Regions from separate parts of the Liquorilactobacillus nagelii DSM 13675 genome, predicted to be linked through region 2. Evidence: a T-box and tRNA genes for the amino acid it is inferred to sense, from the RefSeq annotation. Region 2 holds a T-box; the other regions hold tRNA genes.

Region 1 (3,281 bases), 1.2 Mb from region 2:
GTGTGCGAGAGTAACTGCTCGTGCAGTGACGGTATCTGGCCAGAAAGCCACGGCTAACTACGTGCCAGCAGCCGCGGTAATACGTAGGTGGCAAGCGTTGTCCGGATTTATTGGGCGTAAAGGGAACGCAGGCGGTCTTTTAAGTCTGATGTGAAAGCCTTCGGCTTAACCGAAGTCGTGCATTGGAAACTGGGAGACTTGAGTGCAGAAGAGGAGAGTGGAACTCCATGTGTAGCGGTGAAATGCGTAGATATATGGAAGAACACCAGTGGCGAAAGCGGCTCTCTGGTCTGTAACTGACGCTGAGGTTCGAAAGCGTGGGTAGCAAACAGGATTAGATACCCTGGTAGTCCACGCTGTAAACGATGAATGCTAAGTGTTGGAGGGTTTCCGCCCTTCAGTGCCGCAGCAAACGCATTAAGCATTCCGCCTGGGGAGTACGACCGCAAGGTTGAAACTCAAAGGAATTGACGGGGGCCCGCACAAGCGGTGGAGCATGTGGTTTAATTCGAAGCAACGCGAAGAACCTTACCAGGTCTTGACATCTTCTGATAGCCTAAGAGATTAGGTGTTCCCTTCGGGGACAGAATGACAGGTGGTGCATGGTTGTCGTCAGCTCGTGTCGTGAGATGTTGGGTTAAGTCCCGCAACGAGCGCAACCCTTATTGTCAGTTGCCAGCATTAAGTTGGGCACTCTGGCAAGACTGCCGGTGACAAACCGGAGGAAGGTGGGGATGACGTCAAATCATCATGCCCCTTATGACCTGGGCTACACACGTGCTACAATGGACGATACAACGAGTCGCTAGACCGCGAGGTTAAGCTAATCTCTGAAAGTCGTTCTCAGTTCGGATTGCAGGCTGCAACTCGCCTGCATGAAGTCGGAATCGCTAGTAATCGCGGATCAGCATGCCGCGGTGAATACGTTCCCGGGCCTTGTACACACCGCCCGTCACACCATGAGAGTTTGTAACACCCAAAGCCGGTGGGGTAACCAATAGGAGCCAGCCGTCTAAGGTGGGACAGATGATTGGGGTGAAGTCGTAACAAGGTAGCCGTAGGAGAACCTGCGGCTGGATCACCTCCTTTCTAAGGATAGAAACGGAACCTGCACAAGCACGAAACTTTGTTTAGTTTTGAGAGGTCTACTCTCTTGAGGATGTATGGGCCTATAGCTCAGCTGGTTTAGAGCGCACGCCTGATAAGCGTGAGGTCGATGGTTCAAGTCCATTTAGGCCCATCCTTTTGATATGGGGCCTTAGCTCAGATGGGAGAGCGCCTGCTTTGCACGCAGGAGGTCATCGGTTCGATCCCGTTAGGCTCCATTGATGGTAAAACCATCAGTTTTGTTCTTTGAAAACCAGATAATATCTTTTTTATTAAACCGAGAACACCGCGTATTAAAAGAGTTTTGAACAAGAAGTTCTTGACGCAAACTCATAACCGTTTTACCGCAGGTAAAACAAGGTTAAGTTAATAAGGGCGCATGGTGGATGCCTTGGCACTAGGAGCTGATGAAGGACGGGACTAACACCGATATGCTCCGGGGAGCTGTAAGTAAGCTGTGATCCGGAGATTTCCGAATGGGGCAACCCAATAGCTGTAATGAGCTATTACTGCTAGTTGAATACATAGACTAGTTAGAAGCAAACGCAGGGAACTGAAACATCTAAGTACCTGCAGGAAGATAAAGAAAACTCGATTCCCCCAGTAGCGGCGAGCGAAGCGGGAAGAGCCCAAACTAGAAAGCTTGCTTTCTAGGGTTGTAGGACTGAACATTTGAGTTAACAAAGAAAACGATAGTCGAATGATCTGGGAAGGTCAGCAAAATAAGGTGAGAGCCCCGTAGACAAAATCGTTTTCCCTCAGTTCAGGATCCTGAGTACGGCGGAACACGTGAAATTCCGTCGGAATCCGGGAGGACCATCTCCCAAGGCTAAATACTACCTAGTGACCGATAGTGAACCAGTACCGTGAGGGAAAGGTGAAAAGCACCCCGGAAGGGGAGTGAAATAGTTCCTGAAACCATGTGCCTACAAGTAGTTAGAGCCCGTTAACGGGTGATAGCGTGCCTTTTGTAGAATGAACCGGCGAGTTACGTTTGTATGCAAGGTTAAGTCGTAAATGATGGAGCCGTAGCGAAAGCGAGTCTGAAGAGGGCGAATTAGTATGCAGACGTAGACCCGAAACCAGGTGACCTACCCATGTCCAGGTTGAAGGTGTGGTAAAACGCACTGGAGGACCGAACTCGTGTATGTTGAAAAATGCTGAGATGAGATGTGGGTAGCGGAGAAATTCCAAACGAACTTGGAGATAGCTGGTTCTCTCCGAAATAGCTTTAGGGCTAGCCTCGAAGTTAGGATAATGGAGGTAGAGCACTGTTTGAACTAGGGGCCCGTCTTGGGTTACTGAATTCAGATAAACTCCGAATGCCATATATTTATCTTCGGGAGTCAGACTGCGAGTGATAAGATCCGTAGTCGAAAGGGAAACAGCCCAGACCACCAATTAAGGTCCCTAAATATATGTTAAGTGGAAAAGGATGTGGAATTGCACAGACAACTAGGATGTTGGCTCAGAAGCAGCCACCATTTAAAGAGTGCGTAATAGCTCACTAGTCGAGTGATCCTGCGCCGAAAATGTACCGGGGCTAAACATATTACCGAAATTGTGGATGCAACCGTAAGGTTGCGTGGTAGGAGAGCGTTCTAAGGGCGGAGAAGCTGGATCGTAAGGACCAGTGGAGCGCTTAGAAGTGAGAATGCCGGTATGAGTAGCGCAAGACAGGTGAGAATCCTGTCCACCGAATGACTAAGGTTTCCTGGGGAAGGCTCGTCCACCCAGGGTTAGTCGGGACCTAAGCTGAGGCCGCAAGGCGTAGGCGATGGATAACAGGTTGAGATTCCTGTACCAGCAATGATTGTTTGAGCAATGGAGGGACGCAGGAGGCTAAGCACGCACACTGTTGGAGGTGTGTTCAAGCAACAAGTCTGTTAGTGAGTAAAATGCTTGCTGACATAAGGACAAGTTGTGATGAGTAGCGAAATTTAAGTAGTGAAGGTGCTGATGTCACACTGCCGAGAAAAGCTTCTAGTGAGATCAAAGCTGCCCGTACCGCAAACCGACACAGGTAGTCGAGGAGAGAATCCTCAGGTGAGCGAGAGAACTCTCGTTAAGGAACTCGGCAAAATGACCCCGTAACTTCGGGAGAAGGGGTGCTGAGCGTAAGCTCAGCCGCAGTGAAAAGGCCCAGGCGACTGTTTATCAAAAACACAGGTTTC
Region 2 (3,281 bases):
CTTAAACATAGTCAGATTTTGGGAACAATTTTGGGAAGTGGCTTACAGCGTCAAGTTATTGGTGATATTATAACTGATGATCAACAATGGCAAGTAGTTGTTGATCAAAAAATTGCTCAGTATTTGATTAATCAAGTAGATCGGATTGGTCGCACTAAGGTCAAATTTGAAACTACATTATTAAGTCAAGTTCTTTCACCAGCAATTGACTGGCAAAGAGCTGAAATTTCAGTTTTATCATGGCGATTAGACACAGTGTTAGCAATGGTTTTTCATTTTTCACGTAAAAAAGCTAAGGAACTTTTGGCGGCTGATAAAGTTCAATTAAACTGGTCTCGTTTAAATCGACCAGATACGCAATTGAAATTACAGGATGTTTTATCAGTGCGTGGATATGGCAGAGTAAAATTAGTTAGTACAACAGGTGTTTCTAAACGCGGACGAATTCATTTGCAAGTAGATATTTTAAAAAAATAATACATAGCTGGAGGTGTTGGGGATATGGCATTGACCCCGTTAGATATTCATAATAAAGAATTTCGTGTAAAATTGCGTGGTTATGATCAAGATGAAGTAAATGATTTCTTAGACCAAATTATCAAAGATTATGAGATGACTCTCAAAGATAATAGTCGTTTGACGGAATCACTGAAGCAAAATCAGGAAAAATTAAAGTATTTTAACGATCTAAAAGATTCATTAAATCAATCTATTATTGTTGCACAAGAAGCCGCTGATCGCGTGAAATCTAATTCACAGCGTGAGGCTGACATCACTAAACGTGAAGCTCAGAAACAAGCAGAGGATGTAATTTCTGAGGCTCATGAGAAAGCCCATGAGATTATTGAACAAGCTTCACAAAAAGCAAAGAGATTAATTTTTGAAACGGACGATTTGAAAAAACAAGCACGTATTTTCCGTCAGAAGTTACAAGTTATGTTGGAATCACAGTTGGAAGTCGTTAAAGGAAGCGAATGGGACGATATTTTGCGTCAGGGGGATACTAGCGACTATGAAGCAATTCAAGAAGTAATTCGTCGCGATGAAGACCTTGACAAGCAGGCAGCTAAGGCAGTACAATCAGTCTCAAACAGTGAAACTGTTGAACCGACTGATGATGAAGCTGCAGCATTAGTATCAGAAGATTCAACAAAAAAGGCAGTTGTTATTTTCCCTGATGAGGAAGATGAAGGACAGCACTTTTCTGAGGATTCACAAAAGAAATAGTTAATTAAAGCAGAACAAGATTAATTTAGCAGATGGTTTAGAGAGTCGACGTTTTGGTGAAAAGTCGAACCCAACACTAAATTGATTATCATCTGCTCAAGAAAGTAAAACTGAACCAAAGTAGGTTTTGCCGGTTCATAACCGTTAACCAATGTTAGAGAAGAATACAGTATTAACATTGTGTTCTTAAATCTGGGTGGTACCACGAAGAATTCGTCCCTTTACGGACGGGTTCTTTTTTATTTTTCGAAAGGGTGATCAAATGCGAGTCAAAGAAACGTTAAATCTAGGTAAGACTAAATTTCCAATGCGTGGAAATTTACCAGTACGTGAAGTAGAGCGACAAAATGAATGGGAAGAAAATAAAGTTTATGAGCAACGTCAAAAGCTAAATGAAGGTAAACCAACATTTGTATTGCATGATGGACCGCCATATGCAAACGGAAATATTCATATGGGACATGCATTAAATAAAATTTCGAAAGATTTTATTGTCCGTTCAAAATCAATGATGGGATTCCGTAGTCCATATGTTCCAGGATGGGACACGCATGGCCTGCCAATTGAACAACAATTGAAAAAGGCTGGAGTCGATCGAAAAACTTTATCAGTTGCTGATTTTCGAGAAAAATGTCGTGAATATGCTTTGAAGCAAGTTGACAAACAACGTGCCGATTTTAAACGCTTGGGTGTAGCTGGTGAATGGGATAATCCTTATTTGACACTAGATCCAAAATTTGAAGCTCAAGAAATTCGAGTTTTCGGCAAAATGGCTGAACGAGGCTTGATCTATAAAGGCAAAAAACCAGTTTTTTGGTCATGGTCTTCGGAGTCCGCTTTAGCCGAAGCTGAAGTTGAATATCATGATGTGACATCACCATCAGCATTTTATGGTGAAAAAGTGATTGATGGTAAAGGAGTTTTGGACGAGAACACCTATTTAGTTGTTTGGACAACTACACCATGGACAATTCCAGCTTCTGAAGGAATTACGGTTGATCGGGATTTTGATTATGCATTGGTTAAACCAGTCGGTGAAGAACGTAAATTTGTTTTGGCAGCTGAATTAATTGAGAAATGTGCCGAGTTATTTGGTTGGCAACAGTATCAAGTTGTTAAAACATTCAAAGGTCAAGACTTGGAATATGTAACCGCACAGCATCCTTTTTATCCTGAACGAAAATTGTTGACCATGTTGGGCGACTTTGTAACTTTAGATGCAGGGACTGGATTGGTTCATACAGCTCCTGGCTTTGGTGAAGATGATTTCAATGTTGGTAAACAATACGGTTTGGATATTTATGTTCCAGTTGATGATAAGGGCTACTTGACACCGGATACTGGTAAAGATTTTGCAGGTGTTTTCTATGATGATGCTAATGAAATTTCACTTAATAAATTAAAAGCAGCTGGACTATTACTGAAGTACATGCCAATTGAACATAGTTATCCCTTCGATTGGCGGACCAAAAAACCAATTATTTTCCGAGCAACGCCGCAATGGTTTGCTTCAGTTGACAAAATTCGAACAGAAATTTTGGATGCAATTGATGAAGTTAAGTTCTTCCCAGATTGGGGTCAAAAACGCTTGCATAATATGATTGCTGATCGTGGCGATTGGGTAATCTCGCGTCAACGCGTTTGGGGTGTTCCATTACCAATTTTCTATGGTGAAGATGGTGAAGCAATTATTACCAAAGAAACGGTTAACCATGTTGCCGACTTAATTGAAGAAAATGGGTCAAATATTTGGTTCCAACGCGAAGCTAAGGATCTTTTGCCAGTTGGTTTTACTAGTGAACATTCTCCTAATGGTAAGTTCACTAAAGAAAATGACATTATGGATGTTTGGTTTGACTCAGGCTCATCTCATCAAGGAGTACTGGCCGCACGGGATTATTTAACTTACCCATGTGATATGTATCTTGAAGGATCTGATCAGTATCGCGGCTGGTTTAACTCAAGTTTGATTACCAGTGTAGCTGTTTCGGGTCACGCACCATATAAACAGGTTTTGTCACAAGGATTTACGCTTGACGGTAAGGGTCGTAAGA
Region 3 (3,281 bases), 280 kb from region 2:
CCCTTCTCCCGAAGTTACGGGGTCATTTTGCCGAGTTCCTTAACGAGAGTTCTCTCGCTCACCTGAGGATTCTCTCCTCGACTACCTGTGTCGGTTTGCGGTACGGGCAGCTTTGATCTCACTAGAAGCTTTTCTCGGCAGTATGACATCAGCACCTTCACTACTTAAATTTCGCTACTCATCACAACTTGTCCTTATGCCAGCAAGCATTTTACTCACTAACAGACTTGTTGCTTGAACACACCTCCAACAGTGTGCGTGCTTAGCCTCCTGCGTCCCTCCATTGCTCAAACAATCATTGCTGGTACAGGAATCTCAACCTGTTATCCATCGCCTACGCCTTGCGGCCTCAGCTTAGGTCCCGACTAACCCTGGGTGGACGAGCCTTCCCCAGGAAACCTTAGTCATTCGGTGGACAGGATTCTCACCTGTCTTGCGCTACTCATACCGGCATTCTCACTTCTAAGCGCTCCACTGGTCCTTACGATCCAGCTTCTCCGCCCTTAGAACGCTCTCCTACCACGCAACCTTACGGTTGCATCCACAATTTCGGTAATATGTTTAGCCCCGGTACATTTTCGGCGCAGGATCACTCGACTAGTGAGCTATTACGCACTCTTTAAATGGTGGCTGCTTCTGAGCCAACATCCTAGTTGTCTGTGCAATTCCACATCCTTTTCCACTTAACATATATTTAGGGACCTTAATTGGTGGTCTGGGCTGTTTCCCTTTCGACTACGGATCTTATCACTCGCAGTCTGACTCCCGAAGATAAATATATGGCATTCGGAGTTTATCTGAATTCAGTAACCCAAGACGGGCCCCTAGTTCAAACAGTGCTCTACCTCCATTATCCTAACTTCGAGGCTAGCCCTAAAGCTATTTCGGAGAGAACCAGCTATCTCCAAGTTCGTTTGGAATTTCTCCGCTACCCACATCTCATCTCAGCATTTTTCAACATACACGAGTTCGGTCCTCCAGTGCGTTTTACCACACCTTCAACCTGGACATGGGTAGGTCACCTGGTTTCGGGTCTACGTCTGCATACTAATTCGCCCTCTTCAGACTCGCTTTCGCTACGGCTCCGTCATTTACGACTTAACCTTGCATACAAACGTAACTCGCCGGTTCATTCTACAAAAGGCACGCTATCACCCGTTAACGGGCTCTAACTACTTGTAGGCACATGGTTTCAGGAACTATTTCACTCCCCTTCCGGGGTGCTTTTCACCTTTCCCTCACGGTACTGGTTCACTATCGGTCACTAGGTAGTATTTAGCCTTGGGAGATGGTCCTCCCGGATTCCGACGGAATTTCACGTGTTCCGCCGTACTCAGGATCCTGAACTGAGGGAAAACGATTTTGTCTACGGGGCTCTCACCTTATTTTGCTGACCTTCCCAGATCATTCGACTATCGTTTTCTTTGTTAACTCAAATGTTCAGTCCTACAACCCTAGAAAGCAAGCTTTCTAGTTTGGGCTCTTCCCGCTTCGCTCGCCGCTACTGGGGGAATCGAGTTTTCTTTATCTTCCTGCAGGTACTTAGATGTTTCAGTTCCCTGCGTTTGCTTCTAACTAGTCTATGTATTCAACTAGCAGTAATAGCTCATTACAGCTATTGGGTTGCCCCATTCGGAAATCTCCGGATCACAGCTTACTTACAGCTCCCCGGAGCATATCGGTGTTAGTCCCGTCCTTCATCAGCTCCTAGTGCCAAGGCATCCACCATGCGCCCTTATTAACTTAACCTTGTTTTACCTGCGGTAAAACGGTTATGAGTTTGCGTCAAGAACTTCTTGTTCAAAACTCTTTTAATACGCGGTGTTCTCGGTTTAATAAAAAAGATATTATCTGGTTTTCAAAGAACAAAACTGATGGTTTTACCATCAATGGAGCCTAACGGGATCGAACCGATGACCTCCTGCGTGCAAAGCAGGCGCTCTCCCATCTGAGCTAAGGCCCCATATCAAAAGGATGGGCCTAAATGGACTTGAACCATCGACCTCACGCTTATCAGGCGTGCGCTCTAAACCAGCTGAGCTATAGGCCCATACATCCTCAAGAGAGTAGACCTCTCAAAACTAAACAAAGTTTCGTGCTTGTGCAGGTTCCGTTTCTATCCTTAGAAAGGAGGTGATCCAGCCGCAGGTTCTCCTACGGCTACCTTGTTACGACTTCACCCCAATCATCTGTCCCACCTTAGACGGCTGGCTCCTATTGGTTACCCCACCGGCTTTGGGTGTTACAAACTCTCATGGTGTGACGGGCGGTGTGTACAAGGCCCGGGAACGTATTCACCGCGGCATGCTGATCCGCGATTACTAGCGATTCCGACTTCATGCAGGCGAGTTGCAGCCTGCAATCCGAACTGAGAACGACTTTCAGAGATTAGCTCAACCTCGCGGTCTAGCGACTCGTTGTATCGTCCATTGTAGCACGTGTGTAGCCCAGGTCATAAGGGGCATGATGATTTGACGTCATCCCCACCTTCCTCCGGTTTGTCACCGGCAGTCTTGCCAGAGTGCCCAACTTAATGCTGGCAACTGACAATAAGGGTTGCGCTCGTTGCGGGACTTAACCCAACATCTCACGACACGAGCTGACGACAACCATGCACCACCTGTCATTCTGTCCCCGAAGGGAACACCTAATCTCTTAGGCTATCAGAAGATGTCAAGACCTGGTAAGGTTCTTCGCGTTGCTTCGAATTAAACCACATGCTCCACCGCTTGTGCGGGCCCCCGTCAATTCCTTTGAGTTTCAACCTTGCGGTCGTACTCCCCAGGCGGAATGCTTAATGCGTTTGCTGCGGCACTGAAGGGCGGAAACCCTCCAACACTTAGCATTCATCGTTTACAGCGTGGACTACCAGGGTATCTAATCCTGTTTGCTACCCACGCTTTCGAACCTCAGCGTCAGTTACAGACCAGAGAGCCGCTTTCGCCACTGGTGTTCTTCCATATATCTACGCATTTCACCGCTACACATGGAGTTCCACTCTCCTCTTCTGCACTCAAGTCTCCCAGTTTCCAATGCACGACTTCGGTTAAGCCGAAGGCTTTCACATCAGACTTAAAAGACCGCCTGCGTTCCCTTTACGCCCAATAAATCCGGACAACGCTTGCCACCTACGTATTACCGCGGCTGCTGGCACGTAGTTAGCCGTGGCTTTCTGGCCAGATACCGTCACTGCACGAACAGTTACTCTCGCACACGTTCTTCTCTGACAACAGAGTTTTACGATCCGAAAACCTTCTTCACTCACGCGGCGTTGCTCCATC

The links. The T-box of region 2 lies ahead of ileS (isoleucine--tRNA ligase). A T-box ahead of a tRNA ligase gene usually reads a tRNA of that ligase, here a tRNA-Ile.
Region 1: it encodes a tRNA-Ile, which carries the amino acid that the T-box ahead of ileS (isoleucine--tRNA ligase) is inferred to sense. The anticodon was not compared.
Region 3: it encodes a tRNA-Ile, which carries the amino acid that the T-box ahead of ileS (isoleucine--tRNA ligase) is inferred to sense. The anticodon was not compared.

What each region holds. Positions count from the first base shown of each region.
Region 1 is NZ_CP049304.1:1,741,193-1,744,473, reverse strand. It holds rRNA gene G6O73_RS08935 (16S ribosomal RNA) at 1-1,089, shown strand, start outside; tRNA gene G6O73_RS08930 (tRNA-Ile) at 1,166-1,240, shown strand; tRNA gene G6O73_RS08925 (tRNA-Ala) at 1,253-1,325, shown strand; rRNA gene G6O73_RS08920 (23S ribosomal RNA) at 1,467-3,281, shown strand, end outside.
Region 2 is NZ_CP049304.1:445,049-448,329, forward strand. It holds gene G6O73_RS02385 (YlmH family RNA-binding protein) at 1-477, shown strand, start outside; gene G6O73_RS02390 (DivIVA domain-containing protein) at 502-1,227, shown strand; T-box leader at 1,222-1,451, shown strand; gene ileS (isoleucine--tRNA ligase) at 1,490-3,281, shown strand, end outside.
Region 3 is NZ_CP049304.1:162,744-166,024, reverse strand. It holds rRNA gene G6O73_RS00830 (23S ribosomal RNA) at 1-1,749, opposite strand, end outside; tRNA gene G6O73_RS00825 (tRNA-Ala) at 1,891-1,963, opposite strand; tRNA gene G6O73_RS00820 (tRNA-Ile) at 1,976-2,050, opposite strand; rRNA gene G6O73_RS00815 (16S ribosomal RNA) at 2,127-3,281, opposite strand, start outside.